3 regions of the Bradyrhizobium symbiodeficiens genome follow, and region 1 is predicted to be linked to each of the others. Evidence: predicted binding sites of a transcription regulator. Region 1 holds the regulator's gene; each other region holds the start of a gene.

What was found. Region 1 encodes PhoB, which activates phosphate uptake and scavenging genes when phosphate is short. Its sites were predicted from a motif close to TGTCATNNANCTGTCAT; they were not measured.
Region 2: a site for PhoB is predicted at 7,765-7,781, ahead of CIT39_RS14990 (DUF47 domain-containing protein). Genes of this name have one in related genera too.
Region 3: a site for PhoB is predicted at 3,093-3,109, ahead of phnC (phosphonate ABC transporter ATP-binding protein). Genes of this name have one in related genera too.

Annotation. Positions count from the first base shown of each region.
Region 1 is NZ_CP029427.2:6,745,404-6,755,376, reverse strand. Features, by position in the region: gene CIT39_RS31915 (ATP-binding protein) at 1-1,164, shown strand, start outside; gene pstS (phosphate ABC transporter substrate-binding protein PstS) at 1,309-2,322, shown strand; gene pstC (phosphate ABC transporter permease subunit PstC) at 2,460-3,449, shown strand; gene pstA (phosphate ABC transporter permease PstA) at 3,454-4,305, shown strand; gene pstB (phosphate ABC transporter ATP-binding protein PstB) at 4,302-5,123, shown strand; gene phoU (phosphate signaling complex protein PhoU) at 5,135-5,851, shown strand; gene phoB (phosphate regulon transcriptional regulator PhoB) at 5,875-6,582, shown strand; gene CIT39_RS31880 (GcrA family cell cycle regulator) at 6,848-7,360, opposite strand; gene CIT39_RS31875 (aspartate aminotransferase family protein) at 7,815-9,023, shown strand; gene argF (ornithine carbamoyltransferase) at 9,023-9,958, shown strand.
Region 2 is NZ_CP029427.2:3,269,543-3,279,515, forward strand. Features, by position in the region: gene CIT39_RS14940 (sulfite exporter TauE/SafE family protein) at 1-314, opposite strand, end outside; gene CIT39_RS14945 (TetR/AcrR family transcriptional regulator) at 318-950, opposite strand; gene CIT39_RS14950 (tRNA-binding protein) at 1,169-1,540, opposite strand; gene CIT39_RS14955 (ArsC family reductase) at 1,644-2,003, shown strand; gene CIT39_RS14960 (PAS domain-containing protein) at 2,006-2,686, opposite strand; gene CIT39_RS14965 (ABC transporter ATP-binding protein) at 3,007-3,762, shown strand; gene CIT39_RS14970 (ABC transporter ATP-binding protein) at 3,755-4,501, shown strand; gene CIT39_RS14975 (ABC transporter substrate-binding protein) at 4,537-5,760, shown strand; gene CIT39_RS14980 (branched-chain amino acid ABC transporter permease) at 5,834-6,697, shown strand; gene CIT39_RS14985 (branched-chain amino acid ABC transporter permease) at 6,699-7,667, shown strand; gene CIT39_RS14990 (DUF47 domain-containing protein) at 7,823-8,467, shown strand; gene CIT39_RS14995 (inorganic phosphate transporter) at 8,480-9,487, shown strand; gene sugE (quaternary ammonium compound efflux SMR transporter SugE) at 9,480-9,794, opposite strand; gene CIT39_RS15005 (peptide chain release factor 3) at 9,970-9,973, shown strand, end outside.
Region 3 is NZ_CP029427.2:6,580,931-6,590,903, reverse strand. Features, by position in the region: gene CIT39_RS31075 (dihydrodipicolinate synthase family protein) at 1-343, shown strand, start outside; gene CIT39_RS31070 (DUF1045 domain-containing protein) at 480-1,178, opposite strand; gene CIT39_RS31065 (alpha-D-ribose 1-methylphosphonate 5-triphosphate diphosphatase) at 1,197-2,390, opposite strand; gene CIT39_RS31060 (transferase hexapeptide repeat family protein) at 2,387-3,046, opposite strand; gene phnC (phosphonate ABC transporter ATP-binding protein) at 3,219-4,028, shown strand; gene phnD (phosphonate ABC transporter substrate-binding protein) at 4,094-5,023, shown strand; gene phnE (phosphonate ABC transporter, permease protein PhnE) at 5,094-5,978, shown strand; gene phnE (phosphonate ABC transporter, permease protein PhnE) at 6,008-6,823, shown strand; gene phnF (phosphonate metabolism transcriptional regulator PhnF) at 6,949-7,680, opposite strand; gene phnG (phosphonate C-P lyase system protein PhnG) at 7,799-8,263, shown strand; gene phnH (phosphonate C-P lyase system protein PhnH) at 8,268-8,876, shown strand; gene CIT39_RS31020 (carbon-phosphorus lyase complex subunit) at 8,881-9,973, shown strand, end outside.

The DNA of each region.
Region 1 (9,973 bases):
GCCGCGATCGTGTTCCTCTGCATCGCCGCTGCGGCCTTGATCCCGTGGCGGCTGCACGATCCCGCCGCGTCCCGCGACGAGGTCAGGCGCATCAACCCGGTCGAGAGCGCGGCGGTGGCGGCGGTCGTCGCCGGCATGCCGGATCCGGCAGTGCTGCTCGACCGCGCCGGCCGCGTCATCCACCTCAACGCCGCCGCCGCCCAGCTCGCGCCGGCGCTGCGCCGGAGCGAGCTCGCCCAGTTCGCGCTGCGCTCACCGGAGATCATCACGGCGTTGCGCGAAGCGATCGCGACCACCGAGGCGCGGCGCGCGACCTATCTCGACCACGTCCCGGTCGATCGCTGGATGGAGCTCATGATCACGCCGGTGCCGGTGCCGACCAGCTTCGGCGGCGCCGACAAATGCATGCTGATGACCTTCCACGACCAGACGCCGCTGCGCCGGGTCGAGGAGATGCGCGCCGACTTCGTCGCCAATGCCAGCCACGAGCTGCGCACGCCGCTGGCTGCCCTCTCGGGCTTCATCGACACGCTGCAGGGCCAGGCCAAGGACGATCCCAAGGCGCGCGAGCGCTTCCTCGGCATCATGCACAACCAGGCCACCCGCATGGCGCGCCTGATCGACGACCTCCTGTCGCTGTCGCGGGTCGAGTTGTCGGCCCATGTCCGGCCCGACACGCTCGTCGACCTGTTGCCGATCATCCGCCAGGTCGCCGACGGGCTCGAGCCGCTGGCGAGCGAGCGCCAGGTCGAGGTCGAGATCCAGCTGCCGGAGGGGCCGGTGATGATCGCGGGCGACCGCGAGGAGCTGCTCCGCCTGTTCGAGAATCTGATCGAGAACGCGCTCAAATACGGCGCCTCCGGCGGTCGCGTCATCGTGTCGCTGACATCTGGCGCGGCCACTGATGGAACTCAGGAAATCCGGATCATGGTGCGCGATTTCGGCCCCGGCATCGCGCCCGAGCACCTGCCGCGGCTGACCGAGCGGTTCTACCGGGTGGACGTCGGCGACAGCCGCTCGCAGGGCGGCACCGGGCTCGGATTATCGCTGGTGAAACATATTCTTAACCGCCATCGGGGCCGGCTTTTGATCGAGAGCGTGCCCAAGCAGGGCGCCACCTTCACCGCCTGTTTTCCCCAGGCGAGAGGGCCGGCGGCGACCTGAAAGACAAGCGATTACAGTCGCTTAGGCGTGTCATCCAACTGTCACCAAACCTTCGTAAAAGCACAGCCGACCGCTCCTAAAGGGGCGGCATGGGGAGCGCGATCGGGCGCGGATGGCGCTTCGCTCCCCTGTATGGAGACCAGCATGAATTTCCTCAAAACGATCGTCGCTGCCGGCATGGTCGCCGCTTCGACGACAGCGGCCTTTGCTGCCGACATCACCGGTGCCGGTGCGACCTTCCCGTTCCCGATCTATTCGAAGTGGGCTGACGCCTACAAGAAGGAGACCGGCAACGGCCTGAACTACCAGTCGATCGGTTCCGGCGGCGGCATCAAGCAGATCCAGGCCAAGACCGTGACCTTCGGCGCGACCGACATGCCGCTCAAGGCCGAGCAGCTCGAGAAGGACGGCCTCGTCCAGTGGCCGATGGTGATGGGCGCCATCGTTGCCGTGGTCAACCTCGAGGGCGTGAAGCCCGGCGAGATGGTGTTCGACGGCGAGACGTTGGCCAACGTCTATCTCGGCAAGATCACCAAGTGGGACGATCCGGCCATCAAGAAGCTCAATCCGAACGTGAAGCTGCCGTCGGAGGCGATCACCGTGGTCCGCCGCTCGGACGGGTCGGGCACCACCTTCAACTTCACCAACTACCTCTCCAAGGCCAGCGCGGACTGGAAGAGCAAGGTCGGTGAGGGCACCGCGGTCGAGTGGCCGGTCGGCGTCGGCGCCAAGGGCAACGAAGGCGTGTCGGGCAACATCGGCCAGACCAAGAACTCGATCGGCTACGTCGAGTACGCCTATGCCAAGCAGAACAAGCTGACCTACACCGGTCTCGTCAACAAGGCCGGCAAGACCGTGCAGCCGACCGTCGAAGCGTTCCAGGCGGCCGCCTCCAACGCCGACTGGGCCAAGGCGCCCGGCTACTACGTCATCCTGACCGACCAGCCCGGCGAGAAGTCCTGGCCGATCACGGCGGCGACCTTCATCCTCATGCACAAGGACGCCACCGACAAGGCGGCCTCGCAGGAAGCCATCAAGTTCTTCCGCTGGGCCTTCACGAAGGGCGACAAGGCGGCCGAGGAGCTCGACTACATCCCGATGCCGGACACCGTCGTCAAGCAGATCGAGAAGACCTGGGCTGCCGATATCAAGAGCTAAGAGCTCCTGTCCCGGACATCACTCCGGGAGTTCGAAAACCTCCGCTCCGGATCGGCCTTGCGCCGCGTCCGGAGCGCAAGACCACAACAACCGGCAACAAGCGTATATAACGGGTACAGGGGATCGGCGTGGCAGAAATGGCCGTTCAGAGCGATATCATCGACGACGCCGGACCGTATGATCGCGCCAAGGCCTTGGGCGCGTTCAAGCTCGGCGACGTCACCTTCTACTGGATCACGCGGCTGTCCGCGATCTCGGTGCTGCTGATCCTTGGCGGCATCATCATCTCGCTGATCGTCGGCGCGTTCCCGGCGATGAAGGAATTCGGCTTCTCCTTCCTGTGGACGCAGCGCTGGGCGCCGTCGGCCGATCCGCCGGTGCTCGGCGCGCTCGGGCCGATGTACGGCACGCTCGTCACCTCGTTCATCGCGATGCTGATCGCCATTCCCGTCGGTCTCGGCATTGCGATTTTCCTCACCGAGCTTTGCCCGCAATGGCTGCGCCGCCCGATCGGCATGGCGATCGAGCTGCTGGCCGGCATTCCCTCGATCATCTATGGCATGTGGGGCTTCTTCGTGCTGGGCCCGTTTCTGGCCAACAGCTTCCAGCCCTTCATGATCAAAATATTCGACGGCGTCCCGGTGCTCGGCGCGATCTTCGCGGGTCCGCCGTCCTATCTCAGCACGTTCAACGCCGCGCTGATTCTCGCCATCATGGTGCTGCCCTTCATCACCTCGATCTCGGTCGACGTGTTCAAGACGGTGCCGCCGGTGCTGAAGGAGGCCGCCTACGGCGTCGGCTGCACCACCTGGGAGGTCGTCCGCAGCGTGGTGATCCCCTACACCCGCGTCGGCATCATCGGCGGCGTCATGCTGGCGCTGGGCCGCGCGCTCGGCGAGACCATGGCGGTGACCTTCATCATCGGCAACTCCTTCCGCATCTCCTCGTCGATCTTCGCGCCGGGCACCACGATCTCGGCGGCGATCGCATCCGAGTTCGCCGAGAGCGACGGCCTGCACCAGTCCGGCCTGATCCTGCTCGGCCTGTTGCTGTTCGTGCTGACGTTCTTCGTGCTGGCCGCCGCGCGGCTGATGCTGATGCGGCTGGACAAGAAGGCGGGGAAGTAAGGTCATGGCCCTCAATCCGATCTATTCGCGTCGTCGCCGCACCGACATCGTCATCCGCGGGCTCTGCTTCGCCGCGGCGGTCTTCGGCGTCACCTGGCTCGCGTTGATCCTGGTCACGCTGCTCTACAACGGCCTTGCCGGCCTCAATCTCGAGCTCTTCGTCGCGGATACGCCGCCTCCGGGTTCGACCGAAGGCGGCCTGCGCAACGCGATCGTCGGCTCGGTCATCATGACGGTGATCGGCGTCGGCATCGGCGCGCCGCTCGGCCTGTTCGCCGGCACCTACCTCGCCGAATACGGCCGCAACGACCGCCTGACCTCGGTGATCCGCTTCATCAACGACATCCTGCTCTCGGCGCCCTCGATCATCATCGGCCTGTTCATCTACGGCGCGGTGGTGGTGCCGATGCGTGGCTTCTCCGCGATCGCGGGCAGCCTGGCGCTCGCCGTCATCGTGATCCCGGTCGTGCTGCGCACCACCGAGGACATGCTGCTGCTGGTGCCGAATCCGCTGCGTGAGGCGGCCTCGGCGCTGGGCCTGCCGCGTTCGCTGGTGATCAAGCGGATCGCCTATCGTGCGGCCCGGTCCGGCCTCATCACCGGCGTGCTGCTCGCCACCGCCCGCGTCGCCGGCGAGACCGCGCCGCTGCTGTTCACCGCGCTGTCGAACCAGTTCTTCAGCCTCGGCCTGAACAAGACGATGGCCAACCTGCCCGTCACCATCAACAACTTCGTGCAGAGCCCCTACGCCTACTGGAAGCAGTTGGCGTGGAGCGGCGCACTGCTCATCACCCTGACCGTGCTTGCCCTGAACATTGGCGCGCGCATCCTTGGCGCCGAGAGGACCGCAAAATGAGTGATCTTTCCGTATCGATGAGCGCGTCCGGTGGCCTGCCGCACGCGCCTGTGCTGCCCGAGGCGCCCGCCAAGGTGACGGTGCGCAACCTCAACTTCTATTACGGCGAGCACCACGCGCTGAAGAACATCAACCTGACGCTCGGCGCCAACCGCGTCACGGCGTTCATCGGCCCGTCGGGCTGCGGCAAGTCGACCCTGCTGCGCATCTTCAACCGGATGTACGATCTCTATCCGGGCCAGCGCGCCACCGGCCAGCTGATGCTGGACCAGACCAACATCCTCGACCTCAAGCTCGACCTCAATCTGCTGCGCGCCCGGGTCGGCATGGTGTTCCAGAAGCCGACGCCGTTCCCGATGACTATCTACGAGAACATCGCTTTCGGCATCCGCCTCTACGAGAAGATCTCGAAGTCCGAGATGGACGACCGCGTCGAGAAGGCGCTGCGCGGCGGCGCCCTCTGGAACGAGGTCAAGGACAAGCTCAACGCTTCCGGCCTGTCGCTCTCCGGCGGCCAGCAGCAGCGCCTGTGCATCGCCCGCACCGTCGCGGTGCGCCCCGAAGTCATCCTGTTCGACGAGCCGTGCTCGGCGCTCGACCCGATCTCGACCGCCAAGGTCGAGGAGCTGATCCAGGAACTGTCCGAGAACTACACGATCGCGATCGTCACCCACAACATGCAGCAGGCCGCGCGCGTCTCCGACAAGACCGCCTTCATGTATCTCGGCGAGCTGATCGAGTTCGACGACACCAGCAAGATCTTCACGTCGCCGACTGACCGGCGCACGCAGGATTACATCACTGGCCGGTTCGGCTGAGGAGACGGAACATGGGTACCGAACATACCGCCAAGGCCTTCGACACCGACCTCCAGGAACTCACGCGCCTGGTCGCCGAGATGGGCGGCATCGCCGAGCGCATGATCGTCGATTCCGTCGATGCGCTGATCCGCCGCGACGTCGCGCTCGGCCAGCGCGTCGTCACCATCGATGCCGATCTCGACGCGCTGCAGAAGCGCATCGAGGAACGCGCGGTGCTCACCATCGCCCGCCGCCAGCCGATGGCGGTGGATTTGCGCGAGATCGTCGGCGCGATGCGCGTCGCGACCGACCTCGAGCGCATCGGCGACCTCGCCAAGAACATGGGCAAGCGCGTCGCCGCGCTGGAGACCGATTTCCATCCGCTGAAACTGTTCCGCGGCCTCGAGCACATGACCGACCTCGTGCAGCAGCAGGTCAAGTCGGTGCTGGACGCCTATGCCGCGCACGATCTGCCGGCGGCGATGGCGGTGTGGAAGGGCGACGAGGAGGTCGACGCGATCTGCACCTCGCTGTTCCGCGAGCTCCTCACCTACATGATGGAGGATCCGCGCAACATCTCGTTCTGCATCCACCTGATGTTCTGCGCCAAGAACATCGAGCGGATCGGCGACCACGCCACCAACATCGCCGAGACCGTGTTCTACATGATCGAGGGCCAGGCGATCACCGACAAGCGGCCGAAGGGCGACATGACCACCTTCGCCACGGCGATCCCGAATACCTGAAGACTTTAAGGAGCGACGACACCATGGGCGCACGCATTATGGTGGTTGAGGACGAGGAAGCTCTCACCGAGCTGCTTCGCTACAACCTCGAAGGCGACGGCTATGACGTCGAGACGGTCATGCGCGGCGACGACGCCGACACCCGCCTCAAGGAGCACATCCCCGATTTGATCGTGCTCGACTGGATGCTGCCGGGCCTGTCGGGCATCGAGCTGTGCAGGCGCCTGCGCACCCGGCCCGACACCAAGCAGCTGCCGATCATCATGCTCACCGCGCGCGGCGAGGAGAGCGAGCGGGTGCGGGGGCTTGCGACCGGCGCCGACGATTACATCGTCAAGCCGTTCTCGGTGCCGGAGCTCCTGGCGCGCGTGAAGGGCCTGCTGCGGCGCGCCAGCCCCGAGCGGCTCGCCACCGTGCTGGCCTATGGCGACATCGAGCTCGACCGCGACAAGCGCCGCGTGGCGCGCTCGGGCCGGCCGATCGATCTCGGCCCGACCGAATATCGCCTGCTGGAGTTCTTCCTGGAGCATCCCGGCCGCGTGTTCTCGCGCGAGCAGCTGCTCGACAGCGTCTGGGGCCGCGACATCTACATCGACGAGCGCACCGTCGACGTTCATATCGGCCGCCTGCGCAAGCTGCTCAATCTCGGCCGCGAGCAGGACCCGATCCGCACCGTCCGCGGCGCCGGCTACGCGCTGGACGATCGCTTCGCGAAGGCCGAGCAGGCGTAGCGGGTTGTGGGCTGCCGTTTGGCGCTGTAGCCGCAATCTCAGCCGTCATCCCGGGGCGCGCGCAGCGCGAGCCCGGGATCTCCGCGCGAGCGCTTGCGCCCGTCGCGATAACCACAGGACGTAGTTTGGCGAAGACTCGGAGTGACCATCTCGCGCAATAACTGCGCCCTGTGGTTATGGATCCCCGCGTTCGCGGGGATGACACCGAGATTGTTGCGCCGTCGTCGTGTGACAGCACCGTCCTTAGTCAGCTAAATCCGCAAGCTCACCGCGGCCCCGGCTTAGGTGCTGCGCGCCGGCGATCGGCCGCCGGCTGATACGCCACGCGCGAGTGCTGGGCGCAGTAGGGCAGGCCGGACAGCGCCTTGCCGCCGCAGAAGAAGAAGTCCGGGCTGGAGGGATCTCCGACCGGCCAATGGCAGGTCGCCTCGTTCAGCTCGAGCAGCGACAGCCGCTGGCTCATCGGCACCACGTTGTCGTAGGTGACCGGCTCGGCCTCCACCTCGACCTCGAAGGCCTGGGCCAGCGCGGTGTTGCCGCGCGCGATGGGGCGGGTCACCCGCATCATGTGCTGTGCGGGGCGCGCCTTGCGCGGCCGGGGCGCGGCCGATGACGGGCTCTTTGCGCGGCCGGACAGACCGAGCCTGTGCACTTTGCCGATCACGGCATTGCGGGTCACATTGCCGAGCTCAGCTGCGATCTGGCTGGCCGAAAGTCCGGCCTCCCAGAGCTTTTTCAGCTGCTCGACGCGATCATCGGACCAGGTCAAAACCGTCATTGCACCCTTTCCCTCGTCGCGCGGCTGCCGTCCTGGCGCCCATGCGGCGATTGCTAAGCTTCGAAAAACCCGTGCCGCCAGAATCCCTTAGGGCTCGCCGGGCGCGACTGACGCCCGAACGTTTACGCCGGTACATGAGGACTCTTGAGATCAGAACCGCTGCACGAGATGTCGTATCTGACAATCCAAACGCTACAATATGGCGTGACTCCCGCGCAAGAGTCCGCCGACTCGCTTCCACATGTTCCGTGGTGAAATCCCGCAAAATCGGCACCGCAAGACTACGGATTCTGCGTTTCCCGAGGCTTTCCGGGCGGCATTGACACCCGTCTTGCCAGGCATAAGATAGTCCCGCGTGCCGCCCTTAAAAGGCGGCACGTTTCGTTTTCCGGGCCGGTGGATGGTGCGTTGCGCAATGCACGCGTCACACCGTCCGCAACATTCAAGTGACATCATGACGAACAGCGCAGCGCCGCATTTGCTCCCCGTTTTCGCCAGAGCCGACCTCGGCTTCGAGCGCGGTGAAGGCTGCTGGCTGATCGCGACCAATGGCGATCGCTATCTCGATTTCACCTCGGGCGTGGCCGTGAATGCGCTCGGCCATTGCCATCCGCATCTGATCAAGGCGCTGCAGGAGCAGGCGACGAAGCTCTGGCACATGTCGAACCTGTTCCAGAGCCCGGATGGCGAGAAGCTCGCCAACCGGCTCTGCCAGGAGAGCTTTGCGGACTTCGTGTTCTTCTGCAATTCGGGGGCCGAAGCGCTGGAGGGCGTGATCAAGCTGGTGCGCCATCATCACTTCTCCAAGGGACATCCGGAGCGCTATCGCATCATCACTTTCGAAGGCGCCTTCCACGGCCGCACGCTGGCGACGCTGGCTGCGACCGGCTCGGCAAAATATCTCGAAGGCTTCGGTCCGCCGATGGAAGGCTTCGACCAGGTGCCGCATGGCGACATCGAGGCCGTCAAGAAGGCGATCGGTCCGCACACCGCCGGCATCCTGATCGAGCCGATCCAGGGCGAGGGCGGCGTGCGCTCGGCAACGCCGACCTTCCTCAAGGCGCTCCGCCAGCTTTGCGACGAGAAGGGCCTACTGCTCGCCTTCGACGAGGTGCAGACCGGCATGGGCCGCAGCGGCGATCTGTTCGCCTATCGGCGCACTGGCGTCACGCCGGACGTGATGTCGCTGGCCAAGGCGCTCGGCGGCGGCTTCCCGATCGGGGCCATTCTGGCGACCGCGGATGCGGCCGCCGGCATGGGGCCCGGCTCGCACGGCTCGACCTTCGGCGGCAATCCGCTGGCGATCTCCGCGGCCAACGCCGTGCTCGACGTCATGCTCGCGCCCGGCTTCTTCGACCACGTGCAGAGAATGTCGCTGCTGCTGAAGCAGAAGCTTGCCTCCGTGATCGACCGCTATCCCGACATCGTCAGCGAGGTGCGCGGCGAGGGCCTGCTGATCGGCATCAAGGCCGTGGTGCCCTCCGGCGATCTCGTCGCAGCGCTGCGTCATGAAAAGCTGCTCACCGTCGGGGCCGGCGACAATGTCGTGCGTTTCCTGCCGCCGCTGATCGTGACCGAAGCCGAGATCGAGGACAGCATCGGGCGGCTGGAGCGCGCCTGTTCCGCGATCTCGTCCAGCCAGACCAAGCGGGCGGCAAGCTGATGAGCAAGTCCCCCAACAAAACTCCGAAGCATTTCCTCGATATCAACGAGCTGCCGCTGTCGGAGCTCAAGCGCATGCTTGCGGCGTCCTCCGCCATGAAGGCGAAGCAGAAGGCGCATCAGCCGGTCAGGCCGCTCGAAGGCAAGACGCTGGCGATGATCTTCGAGCGCCCGTCGACCCGGACACGCGTGTCGTTCGACGTCGCCATGCGCCAGCTCGGCGGCGAGCCCATCATGCTCACCGGTGCCGAGATGCAGCTCGGCCGCGGCGAGACCATCGCCGACACCGCGCGCGTGCTGTCGCGCTATGTCGACGCCATCATGATCCGCATCCTCAATCACGACGCGCTGCTGGAGCTTGCGGAATATGCGACGGTGCCCGTCATCAACGGCCTGACGCGGCGGTCGCATCCCTGCCAGGTGATGGCCGACCTCATGACCTACGAGGAGCATCGTGGCCCGATCGAGGGAAGGACGGTGGCCTGGACCGGCGACGACAACAATGTGCTGGCCTCGTGGGCCCACGCCGCCGAGCGCTTCAAGTTTCAGCTCAACGTCGCCACCCCGCCGGAACTCGCGCCGAAGAAAGTTATGCGCGACTTCATCAAGGCGACCGGCGCGCCGATCATGCTCGGCACCGATCCGGAGGCCGCCGTGCGCGGCGCCGACTGTGTCGTCACCGACACCTGGGTGTCGATGGGCGACAAGGAAGGCGAGCACCGCCACAACGTGCTCAAGCCCTATCAGGTCAACGGCAAGCTGATGTCGCTGGCCAAGCCCGACGCGCTGTTCATGCATTGCCTGCCCGCCCATCGCGGCGAGGAGGTCACCGATGACGTGATCGACGGTCCGCAATCGGTCGTGTTCGACGAGGCCGAAAACCGCCTGCACGCGCAGAAGGGCATTCTGGCCTGGTGCTTCGACGCGGTGAAGTAGCCCTTGATTGTAAGC
Region 2 (9,973 bases), 3.5 Mb from region 1:
AGGACCGCGTCGGAAACGGCGGTTGCGGCATAGCCGCCGCTGACACCACCGAGCAGAAATCCGACGCCGATCCAGATGACCCATTGCAGCGGGCTGCGATTGCCGTTCTGCCAGTAGCGGCGCACGCCGGCGAGGCCGGTCGGCGGCACCTGCGCGATCAGCGACGTACCTTGGGCCACATGCTGCTCCGCGCCGAGCAGCAGCACACAGAAGATCACCAGGCCTCCACCCGGGCTCGTCCCCATGAAGCCGGACGTCAGTCCTCCGACGAGACCGACGCCGATACCCGCGAGCAGTTCGTGAATCCAGGACATCGCTCACACCCGGGTTCGTCGCTTGATGTCGGGTTTCGTGGTGCGGAAGCCGTCGATCACGCCGGCGACAGCCGCTATGCAGGCCTCGACGTCAAAATCCTCGCCCCAGCACTTTTGCAGCACGAAGCCCTGGAAGATCGCAACCAGCACCCGCGCGATCGCGTCCGCGCCGAGTTCGCGCCTGATGAGGCCATTGTGCTGGCCGCGCTCGACCAGCGCGACGATGAGCGCGCGCGGCATGTCGATGCCTTCGACGACGCTGGCGCGGACGCGGCGGTTGCGCAGCGCTTCGGCCCAGCCATGGATGCCGACGCGACGCCGCGCTTCGCCGGCGGGATCGGTGAGCCATTGCGCGTAGACGCGGACCAGGGCTTGAAGTCCCTCGATCGGATCACCCGATCCTTGCGCGACCGAGTTGAGCACGGCTTCGCGGCGATGCCGGTCGTCGGCGAGCGCCTCGATCAGGTCGTCCTTGCTCTGGAAGTAGAGATAGACTGCGCCGTGGCTCAGTCCGGACCGCTTGACGATGTCGGCGATGCCGGTCTGGTGAAAACCGTCCTCGGCGAAGCATGCGAGGGCAGCTTCGAGAATCTGCTGCCGCCGGCCTTCACGCTGCTTGTCGCTGATCTTCGGCATCCGCGTGTCCGTAAATAACTGACTGTTCAATCGTTTTTTATGTCGAGCTCTAAGCAGAGCCGTATAGCCGTCGATAAAATAAAAACGATCGGTCAGTCATTTTTAATTGCAAACATGAGTTTGGTCAAGGCCCAATGGCCTGGGTCTGGGAACCGGGAGGATTTGACGGTTGGCAGGCGGCCGACGGAGGCTGCGGCGTAGCCCTTGATCGTGCGCGGCTAGAACAGCCGTCCGCCGTTCGGCACTGGCTTGCTCGGCTGCACGAGCACGACCTTGCCGTCGGCATCGGGGAAGCCGAGCGTCAGCACCTCCGAGATGACAGGTCCGATCTGGCGCGGCGGGAAGTTGACCACGGCGGCGACCTGCTGTCCCACCAGCGTATCGAGCGGATGGTTCTCGGTGATCTGGGCCGAACTCTTGCGCACCCCAATCACCGGGCCGAAGTCGATCCACAGCCGAAAGGCCGGCTTGCGTGCCTCCGGAAACGGCTTTGCATCGACGATGGTGCCGACGCGGATATCGACCGCGAGGAAGCTGCTGAAGTCGATGGTCGGCGTGGCGGCGGCTGCGGGATCGTGGGTGACGTGCATGGGATGTCCGTTCGGCGAGTTGGCGTCGTTCGCAATATTGTCGCGCGAGGCGGAGTTTCGTACAACGCTGCGAACATCACGTACGCCATGCGCGAGGAACATCTTGCCCACCACCATCTACGGCATCAAGAACTGCGATACCATGAAGAAGGCGCGCGCCTGGCTCGACACCCATGGCATCGCGTATGAATTCCACGACTACAAGGCGGCAGGCGTGGACAAGGACAAGCTCAAGCAGTGGAGCGACAAGGTCGGCTGGGAGACGCTGCTCAACCGCGCCGGCACGACGTTCAAGAAGCTGCCCGATTCCGACAAGGAAGGCGTCACCGAGAAGAAGGCGCTGGCGCTGATGCTAGCGCAACCATCGATGATCAAGCGGCCGGTGCTGGAGATCGGCGGCAAGCTGCTGGTCGGCTTCAAGCCGGACATCTATGCCAAGGAAGTCGGCGCCAAGACGCGTTGAGACTAGTTCAGCTCGACGATCTCGGTGGTGATTCCGGGAGCCGCCTGGTCCGCGAATTCGACGATATCGGCCGTCGCGATGCGGCCAGGCGCGCGATGGAACAGATCGCGATCGATCACGGCACGCAGTTTCGGGCGCGGCAGCGCGTCATTTCCGCGCATCAGATTCTTGATCTCGAAGCCACCGTCCTCGCAGAAGGTCTTGACCGAGGCGATGACGTGGCAGACTTGGCCGCCGGTCTGGAAAGGCAGCAGCAGCCGTTCATACGCGACGATGCGCCCGTAGATGTCGTCGACGTCGGCAACGCTGTAGACGGGCAGTCCGCGTGCCACGCATTCCTGATAAACCGGCATCACGAAGGGAACGAGTCGCGGCCCGAGATAATCGTCGAGCAGAACGCCCTTGCCGGTATGTCCATAAGCGCGGGAGATGCGCGTGCCTTCGCTCTGGATGGTCAGGCGCGGCGCCGGCGTCGAAGCGTCAACCGTGTAATAGATGAGGTCGGACAGCTCTTCCTCGAGCCGCGCGGGCTGATATTCCCAGACCGCCGGCGCGATCTGCTGGCGCGCATAAAGTCGCAGCCACGTGTTCAGGAGATCACGCTGCCTGATCGACTTGACGACGGAGGGAGCGGCGCTTGCGAAATTCAAAATAATATTCCCGGCAGTTCGAAACCCGCGCATGATCCTCCCCGCGGGAAAATTTTCTATGAAGGCTGGCGCGCGGGCCGAAAGACCGTTAACGACGGCTTGACGACCGGTGTCTTGCGAGCCGGCGAGCCGGGCAGGCGATATCGAAACGGGTCCGACTAAGGGAGCATAAGTCTCCCGGGCGGAGACCTGATCTGCTCAGCTTTCCGCCTTGCCTAACCCCCGTCACCTCCGGCATATTCCGCGCCCGGAGGCGACGTTTCGGGACAGGCTGCAAGGATAAGCTCCAAGGCCCCCGGAAAGCCGAAGCAACTAGGGATAGCCACGCTTTTCGCGGGCAGGGGGAAATCTGTTTGGCCGATGAGTTTATTCTCGAAACGGAAGGCTTGAGCAAGGAATTCGCGGGCTTCTTCGCCGTCCGCGACGTTGCGCTCAAGGTTCGCCGTGGCAGCATTCATGCGTTGATCGGCCCGAACGGGGCCGGCAAGACGACGTGCTTCAATCTTCTGACCAAGTTCCTGAAACCGTCTGCCGGAAAAATCCTCTACAAGGGGCAGGACATCACCGCGATGGCCCCGGCCGACGTGGCACGCCTGGGGCTTGTTCGTTCGTTCCAGATTTCGGCGGTGTTTCCGCATCTCACCGCGCTGGAAAACGTCCGCGTCGCGCTTCAGCGCCAGCACGGCTCCTCGTTCGATTTCTGGCGCTCCAAGTCCGTGCTCAACCAATTCAATGATCGCGCGCGCGATCTGTTGAACGACGTCGGCCTCAGCGAGTTTGCCAACACGCCCGCGGTCGAGATGCCTTATGGGCGCAAGCGTGCACTGGAGATCGCAACCACGCTTGCGCTCGACCCTGAGATGATGCTGCTGGACGAGCCGATGGCCGGCATGGGCCATGAAGACATCGACAAGATCGCGGCGCTGATCAAGCGCATCTCGGCGAAATACACCATCCTGATGGTCGAGCATAATCTAAGCGTCGTGGCCAACCTCTCCGACATCATCACCGTGCTGACGCGCGGGCAGGTGCTGGCGCAGGGCCATTACAGCGAGCTCACCAAGGACGAGCGCGTCAAGGAAGCCTATCTGGGAGCCGGTCATGCCTGATACTGCGATTGCCGAGGCTCCGGCCAAGGCTGCGACCGGCGGAAACATCCTCCAGGTCCGCAACCTCGAAGCCTGGTACGGCGAGTCCCACATCCTGCACGGGATCAATTTCGACGTGAACGCGGGCGAGGTCGTCACCCTGCTCGGGCGTAACGGCGCCGGCAAGACGACGACGCTGAAGTCGATCATGGGCATCATCGGCAAGCGTACCGGCTCGGTGAAGTTCAACAACCAGGAGATCATCCGCGCGACCTCCGACAAGATCGCGCGCATGGGCATCGCATTCTGCCCGGAAGAGCGGGGCATATTCGCCAGTCTCGACGTGCGGGAGAATTTGATGCTGCCGCCGGTGGTCCGCGAAGGCGGGCTGCCGCTCGATCAGATCTTCGATCTGTTCCCGAACCTGAAGGAGCGGCTCAACAGCCAGGGCACCAAGCTGTCCGGCGGCGAGCAGCAGATGCTCGCGATCGCGCGCATCCTGCGCACCGGCGCGAGCTTCCTGATGCTGGACGAGCCGACCGAGGGCCTGGCGCCCGTCATCATCCAGCAGATCGGCCACACCATCGCGCGGCTCAAGAAGGAGGGTTTCACGATCCTCCTGGTCGAGCAGAATTTCCGCTTCGCATCCACCGTCGCCGACCGCTACTACGTCGTCGAGCACGGCAAGATCATTGACGGATTTTCAAATGCGGATCTTGCCGCCAACATGGACAAGCTCCACACCTATCTTGGTGTCTGATATTGCCAACGAGAAAATTCAAAAAGGATAGTTGCATGAAGACGACCTCGATTGCATCATTGCTGCTGACCACCGCGCTCACCTTCGCCGTGACAAACGTCGCGTCCGCGCAGGACAAGACCGTCAAGATCGGCGCGCTGTCCGATCAGTCCGGCCTCTACGCCGACCTCGGCGGTCCCGGCTCGACGCTTGCCGCACAGATGGCCGTTGAGGATTCCGGCCTGGCTGCGAAGGGCTGGAAGATCGACATCATCTCCGGCGATCACCAGAACAAGCCCGACATCGGCACCGCGATCGCGCGGCAGTGGTTCGACGTCGACAAGGTCGACATCATCGTCGACGTGCCGAATTCCGGCGTGGCACTTGCCGTCAACAACGTCGTCAAGGAAAAGAACGGCGTCTACATCAATTCGGGCGCGGCGACCTCCGACCTCACCAACGCGCAGTGCTCGCCCAACACCGTGCACTGGACCTACGACACCTACATGCTGGCCCACACCACCGGCCAGGCGCTGGTGAAGGCGGGCGGCGACAGTTGGTTCTTCCTGACCGCCGACTACGCCTTCGGTGCCGCGCTCGAGCGCGATACCAGCGCGGTCGTGACCGCCAACGGCGGCAAGGTGGTCGGCGGCGTCAAGCATCCGCTGAACACGCCGGACTTCTCGTCGTTCCTGCTCCAGGCGCAGTCATCCAAGGCAAAGATCATCGGTCTTGCCAATGCCGGCGGCGACACCACCAACACGATCAAGCAGGCAGCCGAATTCGGCATCGGCAAGGGCGGCCAGAAGCTCGCGGCGCTGCTGCTCTTCCTGACTGACGTCAAGGCGATCGGTCTGGAGACGGCGCAAGGCCTCAACTTCACCGAGACGTTCTACTGGGACATGAACGACCAGACCCGGGCGTTCTCGAAGCGTTTCGGCGAGAAGATGAAGAACGGCGCGATGCCGACCATGGTGCAGGCCGGCGTCTATGCGGGCGTGCGTCACTATCTCAAGGCGCTCGATGCGCTCGGCGGCAATCCCCATGACGGCGTCAAGGTCGTCGAGAAGATGAAGTCGATGCCGACGGAGGACGAGCTGTTCGGCAAGGGCGAGATCCAGCCCAACGGCCGCACCATCCACAACGCCTATCTGTTTGAGGTGAAGAAGCCCTCCGAATCCAAGGGGCCGTGGGACTTCTACAAGCTGGTCGGCACGGTGCCGGGCGACCAGGCTTTCACGCCGCTGTCCGAGAGCAAGTGCGCGCTCTTGAAGAAGTAAGATAATAACCCGCGGGGCCTTAAGGCCCGCGGGCGACTTTCAGGGAACGCCGAAGGGACCGGGTGCGGGATCGATGCAGGCTCTATACGCTCAGCTACTTGTGGGACTGATCAACGGCTCGTTCTACGCGCTGCTCAGTCTCGGGCTTGCCGTGATTTTCGGCATGCTCAACATCATCAATTTCGCCCATGGCGCGCTCTACATGATGGGCGCCTTCGTTGCCTATTTCCTGTTGAGCCTCGGCGGCATCAACTACTGGTGGGCGCTGCTGATCGCACCGGTGATCGTCGGCATCTTCGGCATGATCCTGGAGCGGACCATGCTGCAATGGCTGACCGGGCTCGACCATCTCTACGGCCTGCTCCTGACCTTCGGCATCGCGCTGATCGTGCAGGGCGTGTTCCAGAACTATTTCGGCTCCTCCGGCCTGCCTTACGCCATTCCGGATCAGCTCAAGGGCGGCATGAATCTCGGCTTCATGTTCCTGCCGATCTACCGCGGCTGGGTGGTCGTCTTCTCGCTGGTGGTGTGCATCGCGACCTGGTTCCTGATCGAGAAAACGCGGCTCGGCGCCTACTTGCGCGCCGCCACCGAAAATCCGACGCTGGTGCGCGCTTTCGGCGTCAACGTGCCGCGCATGATCACGCTCACTTACGGCCTCGGCGTCGGCCTTGCCGCGCTCGCGGGCGTGCTCTCGGCGCCGATCAACCAGGTGCGGCCGCTGATGGGCGCCGATCTCATCATCGTGGTGTTCGCGGTGGTCGTGATCGGCGGCATGGGATCGATCATGGGCTCCATCATCACCGGCTTCGCGCTCGGGGTGATCGAGGGCCTGACCAAATATTTCTACCCCGAGGCCTCCAACACCGTCGTGTTCGTGCTGATGGTGCTGGTGCTCTTGGTGAAGCCAACGGGATTGACGGGAAGGGCGGCCTGATATGACAACCCTGACGGACAACACGCTGCCGGTGACCCCTCGCGCGATGCGCGACGAGATGATCGTGTTCGTGGTGATGGCGCTGTTGCTGGCGTCGGTGCCATTCACGGGCGTCTACCCGTTCTTCGTGATGCAGGCGCTGTGCTTTGCGCTGCTCGCCTGCGCCTTCAATCTGCTGATCGGCTATGGCGGCCTGTTGTCATTCGGACACGCCATGTTTCTGGGGACCGCGGGCTATTGCTGCGCGCATGCGCTGAAAGTGTGGGCGTTGCCGCCCGAACTCGGCATCCTCGTCGGCATCGCCGCGGCTTTCGTGCTCTCGCTGATCACCGGCTACATCTCGATCCGCCGTCAGGGCATCTATTTCTCGATGATCACGCTGGCGCTGTCGCAGCTGCTGTACTTCATCTACCTGCAGGCTCCGTTCACCCACGGTGAGGACGGCATCCAGGGCATCCCGCAGGGACACATGTTCGGCGTCTTCGATCTGTCCAAGCCGACGGTGCTCTACTACGTCGTGCTGGTCGGGTTTCTCGCCGGCTTCCTGCTGATCTTCCGCATCATCAATTCGCCGTTCGGTGAGGTGCTGAAGGCGATCCGCGAGAACGAGCCGCGCGCGATTTCGCTCGGCTACCGCACCGACCAGTACAAGTTCCTGGCCTTCGTGCTGTCGGGAACGCTGGCCGGTTTTGCCGGTGCGCTGAAGGTGTTCGTGGCGCAGAACGCCTCGCTCACCGACGTCCACTGGTCGATGTCGGGCGAGGTCGTGCTGATGACGCTGGTCGGCGGCCTCGGGACCATCTTCGGCCCCGTGGTCGGTGCCTTCGCGATCATCGCCATGCAGCAATATCTCGCCGGCTTCGGCCAGTGGGTGACGGTGATCCAGGGCTCGATCTTCGTGGTCTGCGTGCTCACCTTCCGCCGCGGCGTCATCGGCGAAATCGCGCATTACTTCCGGCGGTCGCTCTAACTATCTGACTCAAAAGCAGTTTACCGGCCGTTTGAAAGCGGTGGATGACCCGGCTCCGCGGGCGTGAGATGACACGCGCGCGGAGCGAAAATGGTCTATGACAGTTTTGTGACGGCCACTAAGGCCGGGCCATTTCCAACCGGTAGCCTACCCCCATGATGCGATGGTTTCGTGCTTTCCTGCCCAAGGAAGAACGGTTCTTCGACCTGTTCGACCGGCATGCCCAAACGGTGATCCAGGGCTCCATCGCGCTCCAGGGCATGCTGAACGGGGGCGAGGAGACGCCGGTCTATTGCCAGCGCGTCAACCAGTTCGAGAACGACGCCGATAACATCACTCGAGAGGTGCTGACGGCGGTGCGCCGCACCTTCATCACCCCGTTCGACCGCGGCGACATCAAGAACCTGATCACGTCGTTGGACGACGCCATCGACCAGATGCAGCAGACGGCCAAGGCGGTGATGCTGTTCGAGGTCCGCACCTTCGAGCCGCCGATGCGCGAGATCGGCGGGCTTCTGATCGAATGCGCCAATCTGGTCGGCCGCGCGCTGCCGCTGATGCAATCGATCGGCCCGAACGTCGCCATGCTGACCGCGATCACGGAGGAGCTCGGCAAGCTCGAGGGCCGCGTCGACGATCTCCACGACATCGGCCTGAAGGAGCTGTTTCTCAAGCATCGCGACGGCAATGCGATGGACTTCATCGTCGGCGTCGAGATCTACGACCACCTCGAAAAGGTGGCCGATCGCTTCGACGACGTCGCGAACGAGATCAACAGCATCGTCATCGAGCAAGTATAGGGCAGGGCCGCTGTGGATGCCGCGTTGGGTCTTCCCGTCCTGGTCGGACTGATCGCCGTCGCGCTGCTGTTCGACTTCCTGAACGGCCTGCACGACGCCGCCAATTCGATCGCGACCATCGTCTCGACCCGCGTGCTGCGGCCGCAATTCGCGGTATTCTGGGCCGCGTTCTTCAATTTCGTCGCCTTCATGGTGTTCGGGCTGCACGTCGCCCAGACCATCGGCACCGGCATCATCGATCCCGCGATCGTCGATGCCCAGGTGATCTTCGCAGCCCTGGTCGGCGCCATCGTCTGGAACCTCGTGACCTGGGCGCTCGGCATCCCGTCGTCCTCATCTCACGCCTTGATCGGCGGCTTGTTTGGTGCCGGCGTGGCCAAAGCCGGTCTTTCGGCGGCGGTCTGGAGCGGATTGTCCAAGACGGTGATCGCAATCGTGCTGTCTCCGCTCGTCGGCTTCCTGCTCGCGATGGTGCTGGTTGCGATCGTCTCCTGGGCTTCGGTGCGCTCCACGCCCTTCGCGGTCGATCGCGCCTTCCGCATCCTGCAATTCGCCTCTGCCTCGCTCTATTCGCTCGGTCACGGCGGCAACGACGCGCAGAAGACCATGGGTATCATCGCCGTGCTGCTTTACTCGCAGGGCCATCTGGGTGGCGAATTCTTCGTTCCCTTCTGGGTGGTGCTGTCGTGCCAAGCCGCGATGGCAATGGGTACGCTGATGGGCGGCTGGCGCATCGTCCGCACCATGGGCCTGCGCATCACGAAATTGACGCCGATGCAGGGTTTTTGCGCCGAGACCGGCGGTGCCGCGACCCTGTTCATGGCGACCTATCTTGGGGTTCCCGTCTCAACCACCCACACCATCACCGGTGCCATCGTCGGCGTGGGGGCCGCCCGGCGCCTCTCGGCGGTGCGCTGGAATGTCGCCAGCTCGATCGTCTATGCCTGGGTCATCACGATGCCCGCCTCGGCCATCGTGGCGGCGCTGACCTGGTGGGCGGTCAAGCTCTTCGTCAAGTAACCAGCTTCAGCCCCACGATCCCGCCGACGATGAGGCCGATGCTGGCAAGGCGAAGGGCCGTGGCCGGCTCGCCGAACAGGACGATGCCCAGCGTCGCGGTGCCGACCGCGCCGATGCCGGTCCACACCGCATAGGCGGTTCCAACGGGTAGGGATTTGAGTGCAAATCCGAGCAGGATGACGCTGCCGGCCATGGCCGCGAGCGTGACGACGGACGGAACTAGCCTGGTAAAGCCCTCGGTGTATTTCAGGCCGATCGCCCAGGTGATCTCGAGAAGGCCCGCGACGAACAGGATGCTCCAGGCCATGACGACCCTCCATTCAAGGCAGGGTCGTCCCCGCGGCTGACATGCTGATGGGCGGGGAGGCCGTCCTCCCCCCAAGGCCAAGTATGGCCAAGGCCGATATGGGGCTGGCTGGAAGGCTCCGCAATCACCAAATGAGGCTTGATCAGGCCCGTTTTCCCTGCCACACGCTGCCGCCATGT
Region 3 (9,973 bases), 160 kb from region 1:
GGACGGCGAGGAGGCGATCACGCTGCTGGCCGATCTCGATGCCGGCGCCACCGGCGCGATGACCGGCGGCGGCTATCCCGACGGCATCCGCCAGATCGTCGATCCCTATTTCGCCGGTGACCGCGAGAAGGCGAAGGCCGCCTACGAGCGCTGGCTGCCGCTGATCAATTACGAGAACCGTCAATGCGGCCTGATCGCCTGCAAGGCGATGATGCAGGCCGGCGGCGTGATCAAGTCGGATGCGGTGAGGCATCCACTCCAGCCGCTGCATCCGGCGACGAAAGCGGGTCTGCTGGAGCTTGCGAAAGAGCGCGACGCGCTGGCGCTGCGGTGGGGGAAGTAGGGCTGCACACACCGCAGTCGTAGGGTGGGCGAAGCGAAGCGTGCCGACCAATCGTGTGCCGTCGAGAAGAGTGGTGGGCACGGCGCTTTGCGCCTTTGCCCACCCTACGATGGCTGAGCATGACGCGCGATCTCGGCTAACTCACCAGTACCCACTCTCCGACAATGCGAAACCGCGCCTTCGCATCATCCTGCCGAAACAGCGCGATGCGGTCGATCGCCAGCGTCCCGATCCCCAGCGCTGCAAACCGTTCCCGCAGCATCGCCAAAATCGGCCCGCGCCGCTCCGCGTCCAGCCGTCCCGTCAGCGTCATGTGGAAGCGGAATTCTTCCATCACGTAGGGGTAGCCCCAGCGGTCGAGATAGTCGCGCTGCCGCTCGCTCAGCTTTTCGGGCCTGCGCCGCGCACGATCTTCCGCAGACAGTGCGGCGCGAAACGAATCGAAATCGCGGACGCAATCTGCGGCGAGCCGCTGGAGCGCATCGACCGGCTCGGTCGGAATGACAGCGATGAAGCCGCTGATGGCATCGACAACAGGGCGGATCACGGGAAGCGGCCGCGCCTTGCCGGCGAAGACCGCGCAGGCGGCGATCAGCTCCGCTTCGGTCCTGCCTGATACGAGCGCCATCGGCGCCTTCAGCGTGGCGTGAAAGCCGTATTTACGGGGATCGGCGCTGATGTCGCGCCAGTCCGGCGCGACATGCAGCGCATCAGGCGGAAACGGCAATTCGTTGCCGGTGTAGGCATCATAGCCGAGCAGCTCGGCGCCGAAGCGGGACAGCGCGGCGTCGCTGCCTGCGGCAAAATAGATCGCGTAGCGGGGAAAACCTGTCATCGGCTCAGCATAACCACTTTAGGCCGCGACGACAGCCTCGCGCGGCGCTGCCACAGTACTCAGCAGCCGCGTCGCATCGGTGAGATGCACGAGCTTTCCGCCTGATATCACCGCAATCAGCCGCGGCCGCAGCTTCACGCTGTCGTCGACCAGCAGGATGTCGGCGCGGCGGCCTTCCGCGAGCACGCCGCGATCGGCAAGGCCGGTGGCGAGCGCCGGCCCGGCCGAGACCAGGCTCCAGGCCTCGGTCAACGGCAGCACGCCATCGGCGGCAAGCCGGAACGCGGCGAGCAGCTGCGCCGGATAATAATAATCCGACGCCAGCACCGAGCAGAGCCCCTTGGCGATCATGTCGGAGGCCTTGGTCCAGCCGGTGTGGCTGCCGCCGCGCACGACGTTCGGCGCACCGTAGACGATGGCATCGCCGTGGCTTGCGGCCGCCTGCGCGGTCTCCTCGTTGACCGGAAATTCCGCGATGCCGGCGCCGAGCTCGCGAAATTCCTGGCGCATCGCCGGCGTCGCATCGTCGTGCGAGAGCATCCGCACCTCGGCCGCGCGGGCCGCGGCGGCCAGCCGCGCAACCGAAGCCGGCACCTCCTGGGCGCGCGAGACCACGCGCTCGACCAGCCGGTCGAATGCCTCGGCCGACAGGCCGGTGCGCTCCACCATGCGGTTGCGCTTGCGCGGCTTGGCCATGTCGGCGACCGTGCCGTCCATGTGGTCGTTGAAGGCGAACAGGTCGACGCGGCCCTCCGAGAGCCACAGGCTGATCTCGTCCTCGGCATCGAGATTGTAGGTCTCGTGCCGCAGATGGAAGCGGGTGTCGGCGGCGAATTGCGGGCGCTGGCGCTCGATCGCTTCCATCAGGCCGCGCGCATTGTCACTGCTGCGCAGGCCCGGCTCCCAGGAGCAGGTGGTGGCGTGAAACACCGTGGTGATGCCGTTGCTGATCGCCTGACGGTCGCTGTCGGCGAGCGCGACGTCGATCGGAAAATCGACACCGGCGCGCGGCATCATCTGCCGCTCGAAGGCATCGCCATGCAGATCGACGATGCCGGGCAGCACCAGCAGGTTGCGCGAATCGATCGCCAGCCGCGCCCGGCCACGAGAGCCACCAATCTCTGCAATGTCCGTTCCGGAGACGAGGAGCGAGGTTTCGACGAGTTCGGCGCCGACCAGGGCCCGGCCGCCTTCAAGGAAAATGTCTGTCACGCGACCGCGCTTCGTTTGCTGGTTGAGGGACTTGTCGGTGCTTCGTATGTCGCAAGAAAATCTTCAATCCCGAGCTTGCGGAAATCGGGCAGCGCTTCGCGCAATTTGTCGTGATCCCAGTCCCACCAGGCGAGCTTCGCGAGCCGTCCGGCGATCTCCTCGGAAAATCGCCGCCGCACGATGCGGGCCGGATTGCCGGCGACGATGGTGTAGGCTGGCACGTCCTTGGTGACGATGGCGCCGGCCGCGATCACCGCGCCGGTGCCGATGTTGCGGCCCGGCAGCACGATCGCGCCATGGCCGATCCAGACGTCGTGGCCGATATGGACGTGATGCTGGCGCCGCCAGTCGAAGAACTCGGCATCGTCGCTCTCGCCTTCGAAATAGGCGCTGGAGCGATAGGTGAAATGCGCCTGGGTGGCGCGGTGCATCGGATGATTGCCGGGGTTGATACGCGTCATCGCCGCGATCGAGCAGAACTTTCCGATGGTGGTGTAGGTGATTTGGGCGTCGTTCACGACATAGGAGTAATCGCCCATCGCGACATCGTGCAGGATGGTGCGCGCGCCGACCTCGGTATAGGCGCCGAGCCTGGTCTCGTGCAGCTTGGCGGAGGGGTCGATGGTCGGCTGGACCGAGAGGGTTTTGGCGGCCATGTTGCATCCGAGGCGCGAGGGCGGGTGTTCCTCTTCGAGCGGCTTGATGACGATGTCATGACATGACGATGACAGGGGATGAGGTGTACAGGATCGCGGCACTGCAATGCCGGTGTCACACAAGTGTCAAGCGCCGGCGTTAGCGGTGGGCCCAGTTAATCTGGAGCCCTGCATGCTGGTGGTGGAAGGTCTGACGTGTCGCTTCGGCGCGAAAGCCGCGGTGGACGACGCCTCGTTTCAAGTCTCCCCCGGCGGCTTCGTCGGTGTGATCGGACGGTCCGGCGCCGGCAAGTCGACGCTGCTGCGAACCATCAATCGTCTCGCGACGCCGACGCAGGGCCGCATCCTGTTCGACGGCATCGACGTCACCGCGCTGCGCGGCAAGGAATTGCGGCAGTGGCGGGCGCGTTCGGCCATGATCTTCCAGCAGTTCAACCTGGTCGGCCGGCTCGATGTCCTCACCAACGTCCTGATGGGACGACTTGCGACGATGCCGGCCTGGCGCTCGCTGTCGCAGCTCTGGCCGGAGCAGGACAAGGCGCTGGCGATGTCGGCGCTGGAACAGTTCGACATCGCCTCGCTCGCGGCCCAGCGCGCCGACCAGCTCTCCGGCGGCCAGCAGCAGCGCGTCGCGATTGCCCGTGCGCTGGTACAGCAGCCCGATATCATCCTCGCCGACGAGCCGATCGCCTCGCTCGATCCGCGCAACACCAAAATCGTGATGGATGCGCTGCTGCGCATCAACAAGCATTTCGGCATCACCGTGCTTTGCAACCTGCATTCGCTCGATCTCGCCCGCAGCTATTGCGACCGCCTGATCGGCATGGCGCAGGGCCGCGTGGTGTTCGACGGCGCGCCGTCGGCGCTGACCGACCATGTCGCGCGCGAGCTTTACGATCTCGAAGCCGCAGACGTCATGGGCGGCACGCCTGTACCGGCGCCCGAGGGCATTCCAGCGCTTGGAACGGCGGCCGCCGCCTGAGCGGCGCCTCATCTGCTTAGTTGCCAGTTTTGCGTCAACCGACCCCAACCGATGAAGAGGGAACCATGATCACTCGCAGACTAGTCCTTGCCGGCACTGCCGCGCTTGCCTTTGCCGGATCCGCTTCCGCCGAAGACTGGAAGACGAAATATCCGGAGATCACCTTCGCCGTGATCCCGGCCGAGAACGGCTCCGGCGTCACCGAGCGCTACGGGCCTTTCGTCAACTATCTGTCGAAGGAGCTCGGCATCAAGGTGACCCTGCGTGTCGCCAACGACTACGCGGCCGTCATCGAGGGCCAGCGCGCCGGCAACATCCATATCGGCTATTACGGCCCGGCCTCGTTCTCGCGTGCCCGCCTGACCGGCGTCAAAACCGACGCCTTTGTGATCGACGTCAACGCCGACGGCTCGAAGGGCTATTACTCGGTGTTCTACGTGCTGGCGAAGTCGCCGTACCAGAAGGTCGAAGAGCTCAAGGGCAAGAATCTCGGCCTGGTCGATCCGAATTCGACCTCAGGCAACAACATGCCGCGTTTCAAGCTGAACCAGATGGGCATCGATCCCGACGCCTATTTCTCCAAGGTCATCTTCACCGGCAGCCACGAGAATGCCGTGCTGGCCCTGGCCCAGGGCACGGTCGACGTCGCCGCGAATTGGTGGAATGCCGACGACGATTCCAACCTGACCCGCATGCTCAAGAAGGGCATGGTGAAGTCGGCCGACGGCACCGTGATGAAGAAGGAAGACTTCCGCATCATCGTGAAGTCCGACCTCATCATCAACTCGCCCTACGCCTACCTCAGCGACCTCCCGGACGACATGAAGGCGGCGATCAAGAAGGCCTTCCTCGAGGCGGCGCAGAAGGACCCCGAGGCGTTCAAGAAGCTCTCCGACGGCAAGAACAAGCCGTGGGAGCCGATCGCCAATGACGATTACAACAAGACCATCGAGCTGATTAAGTTCGTCGACAATCTGCGCAAGAAGGCGTCCTGATCACGTCAGGACGATGCACTGGAGCCGGGTCGATGGACCCGGCTCTTTTTCTTGATGGATCGCCCAACACATGACGCTCGCCGTTTCGATTCTCCCCGAACAGCAGCTCGCGGTGCTGAATGTGGCCTACCGCAAGGCGGTTGCCCGCAAGCGCCTGCGGCTTACGGCGGGTGCAGGGCTGTTTGTTGCTGCGCTGATCGTGGCCTCGATCGGCGCCGAAGTTAACCTGCGCACCCTCTTCACTTACTTCGGCAATTTCGTCAGCTATTTCGACCGTATTCTCACGCTCGACAACGGCCAGCGGGTCTGGACCAATTTTGGCGAGTGGTTCTGGGGGTGGCACAATTGGCTGAAGCTGCTCGCCGAGACCCTGCTGATCAGCTATGTCGGTACGCTGATCGGAGCGGTGTTCGCGTTCGCGCTCAATTTCTTCGCGGCCGAGAATACTTCGCCGGGACCCTGGCTGCGCTTCTTGGTGCGGCGGCTGCTCGAGTTCGCCCGTACCGTGCCGGGCATCGTATTCGCGCTGATCTTCGTGATCGCCTTTGGTCTCGGCCCGATGGCTGGCGTGCTCGCGATTGCGATCCACTCCACAGGCGCGCTCGGAAAGCTGTTTTCCGAGATCGTCGAGAATGCCGACATGAAGCCGGTCGAAGGCATCCGATCGACTGGCGCGAGCTGGCTCTCCTGCATGCGCTTTGCGATCCTGCCCCAGGTCTCGGCGGGCTACGCGAGCTACGCGCTGTTGCGTTTCGAGATCAATGTGCGCGAGGCCTCGGTGATGGGTTTCGTCGGTGCCGGCGGTATCGGACAGGAGCTCATCGTCGCGATCCGCAAGTTCTACTACTCCGATGTCAGTGCCATTCTCGTGACGATCATCGTCACGGTCTTCCTGATCGACATCACGACCGGCTGGGTGCGCGGCCGACTGTTCGGCAAGGAGGCGCGAACGTGAGCAAGCCGCCCGAAGTTGATGCCGCGCAGATGCGCGCGCGCTATCCCGATGTGTTCGAGCGGCCGGCTGCGGCGCGGCTCGCGACGCCGGCAATGATCGTCGCGGCGTTCGCGATTTTCATCTATGGCCTCGTCGACCTCGATTTTTCGCCGTCACGGCTCTTCAACGGCCTCAGCCAGCTCGGCTGGATCAGCATGATGATGATCCCGCCCGATCCCGGCTCCTCGCTGCCGCTATATCTGAAGGCGATGGGCGAGACGCTCTCGATTGCGCTGCTCGGCACTACGCTGGCTGCGCTGTTCGCGCTTCCGGTCAGCCTGTTTGCCGCGCGCAACGTGGTGCCGTCGGTCATCCTGCGTTTCCCGGTCCGCCGCTTCCTGGATTCGATCCGCGGCGTCGACACGCTGATCTGGGCGCTGGTGTGGATCAACGTCGTCGGGCTCGGCCCGTTCGCCGGTGTGCTCGCCATCGCGGTGTCGGATTTCGGCGCCTTCGGCAAGCTGTTCTCCGAGGCGATCGAGGGTGCCGACCAGAAGCAGGTCGAAGGCATCCGCGCTTCCGGCGGCAGCGCGCTGCACGAGATCCGCTTCGGCCTGATGCCGCAGGTGCTGCCGGTGATCGCGGGCCAGGTGCTTTATTTCATCGAATCGAACACCCGCTCGGCCACCATCATCGGCATCGTCGGCGCCGGCGGCATCGGCCTCCAGCTCGCCGAGCAGATCCGCGTGCTGGAATGGCAGAAAGTGTCGTTCCTGATCTTGATGATCCTGGTCGCGGTGGCCGCGATCGATTTCATCTCTGGCAAGCTGCGCTTTGCGATCATTGGGCGCAGGGCGGTAGCTTAGTTGCAGCTGCCGTAGGGTGGGCAAAGCGAAGCGTGCCCACCACGTCAACTCGGCTATCGGGGAGAGATGGTGGGCACGGCGCAAGTGCGCCTTTCCCACCCTACGAGCCCTGCGTGGTCGCTCGTTCACCCGTTCTCCACCAGAAACTCCACCCGCTCGGCCGCGAACCGCGAATGCTTGGTCATCAGCGGCTTGCCCTCGAGATCATGGTCGGTCGCGTCGACCACCAGGATCGGGCGTCCGAGTGCCAGGTCGAGCCGGGCCGCGTCGGTAGCGTCGACGATGCCGGCCGTGATCCTCGTCGCGCCGCGGCGATAGTCGCCCACGCCGTAATGTTCCAGCAGCTTCGTCATCGAGCGTGTCGCCGCGAACACGGCGCCTGCACCTGGAAACAATTCCGCCGACAGCCAGGTGGTGGAGACGCAGATCGGCGTGCGGTCGGCCAGCCTGATCGCCTCGATTCGCACCAGGGGCGCGCCGGTCTTCAAGCCGAGCTCGCGCGCCAGCTCACGGGTCGCGACATCGTCGGTCGCCTCGATCAACTGCCCGCGCGGCTCGCGGCCGCCGGCGCCGACAATCTCGGAGAATCGGGTGCGCGAACGCAGGGGATAGGCGAGCTTCTGCGCCTCGACATAGGTTCCGCTGCCGCGCTCGGCACGCACGAGGCCGCGCTCGGCAAGGGCTGCCAGCGCGCGCCGCACGGTGTGGCGGTTCACCCGATAGGTTTCGGCGATCTCCATCTCGCCCGGCAATTTGTCGCCGGCCGCGAAACGGCCGTCGGCGATGCCGCGCTCGATGCCGTCGGCAACGAGGCGCCATAGCGCGACGCCCGAGGAGGCGGTGTCCTGCATACTCATGTCGCGGCAACCTACTCCAGAAATCACAGCTTTGTCACGAAACAGTCATGGCGCTCCCTTATGAAGTTGTCTATTATCATAGACAACTTTGATGCGGCAAGTTCGGTCGGAAAGTTCGGTGGATCAGGTGACCCAGCACAACAACCAGCAAGCCCAGCGCCAGGCCGCCATGGCCGTGCTGGCGCGCGCGGAGGCGGGCGAGATCGCCGCCCGCCTCCGCGACTTCGTCCTGCCGGCCCATCAGGATTTGCGCGCGCCGGAGAACGGCCTCGTCATGCTGCGCGGCAGGGTCGGCGGCGACGGCGCGCCGTTCAATCTCGGCGAAGCGACGGTGTCGCGCGCGGCGGTGCGGCTGGCGAGCGGCGAGGTCGGGTTCGGCTACACGCTCGGGCGCGACGGTGAGAAGGCGCGGCTGATCGCGCTGTGCGACGCGCTGGTACAGTCCCGGGATTTTGGCGCGGCGGTGGAGCGGGACGTTATCGCGCCGTTGCGTGAGCAGCTTATGACTGCCCGCAAGCAGGCGGCGGCGGAGACCGCCGCGACGAAGGTTGATTTCTACACCATGGTGCGCGGTGAGGGGTGAGGCCATGACCACGATTGCGGAACTGCCGCCCGGTTTCGCCGACAAGGTGCTGTCGGCGCAATCGACCTTTCGCTCGGTGATGGACGCGATGGCGCGGCCTGGCTCGGTCCAGCGCATTGTCCCGATGGCCGGAGCGCCTGATACGATGATGCGCGGCACCGCCGCGATCGCGCTGACGCTGTTCGATCACGACACGCCGCTCTGGCTCGACGCGCGGATGGCGGAGAGCCCGGAATTGGTGAAATGGCTGAAATTCCACACCGGCGCGCCTGTGGTGCAGGATTCATCGATTGCGAGTTTTGCGCTGATCAGTGACGGCGGTGCGCTGCCGCAACTCGAACGCTTCGCGCTCGGCACCAGCGAATATCCGGACCGGTCCACCACATTGATCCTGCAGGTCGACAGCCTCGACGCAGGCCGCAGTTTCGAGCTGCGCGGCCCTGGCATCGACGGCGTCGCGATGCTCAATGCGTCGGTCAAGCCGTTCGATCTGTTCGAGCGCCTGCACGTCAACGAGGCGCTGTTTCCGCGCGGCATCGATGTGGTGCTGGTCGCCGATGACGCATTGGTCGCGATTCCACGCACCACGCGCATCGCGAGCAAGGGAAGCTAGAAGCATGTATGTCGCAGTCAAAGGCGGCGAACGCGCCATCGAGAACGCCCATCGCCTGCTCGCGGACAAGCGGCGCGGCGACCAAAACGTTCCGGAGGTCACGCTCGACCAGATTTCGGAGCAGCTTGGGCTGGCGGTGGACCGCGTCATGAGCGAAGGCTCGCTCTATGACCGCGAGCTCGCGGCGCTGGCGATCAAGCAGGCGCGCGGCGACCTGATCGAGGCGATCTTCCTGGTTCGCGCCTTCCGCGCCACCTTGCCCCGTTTCGGTGCGAGCGAGCCCGTGGACACCGGTGCGATGCGGGTGCAGCGGCGGGTGTCCTCGACCTTCAAGGACATTCCGGGCGGCCAGATCCTCGGGCCGACCTTCGATTACACCCACCGCCTGCTCGATCCCGCGCTCGCGCAAGGCTTCGTGCCGGAGGCGCCGGCAACGGTTGATGCGTCGACGGCGCCGACGCCGCGCGTGACCGACATTCTCGGCCGCGACGGGCTGATCGAATCTTCGCCGCAGGCCGAAGAGGGTGCCAGCGTCGGCGATCTCACTCGCGAGCCGCTGAATTTTCCGGTGGATCGCGACTTGCGGCTGCAAAACCTCGCGCGCGGCGACGAGGGTTTTCTGCTCGCGATGGGCTATTCCACCCAGCGCGGCTACGGCCGCAACCATCCCTTCGCCGGCGAGATACGCTTTGGCGAGGTCGAGGTGGAGTTCTTGGCGGAAGACGTCGGCTTCGCCGTGCCCCTCGGCTCGATCGAGCTCACCGAGTGCCAGATGGTCAACCAGTTCAAGGGATCGGCGACGGAAGCGCCGTGCTTCACCCGCGGCTATGGCCTCGCCTTCGGGCAGAGCGAGCGCAAGACCATGTCGATGGCGCTGGTCGATCGCGCCCTGCGTGCCCGCGAGCTCGGCGAGGAGGCGCTGGCCCCGGCGCAGGATGAAGAATTCGTGATGTCGCATTCGGACAACGTCCAGGCCACCGGCTTCGTCGAGCATCTGAAGCTGCCGCATTACGTCGACTTCCAGTCCGAGCTCGGCCTGCTTCGCAAGCTGCGCAAGGAATTCACCGATGCCCAGGCGCCTGACGCCATGAAGGAGG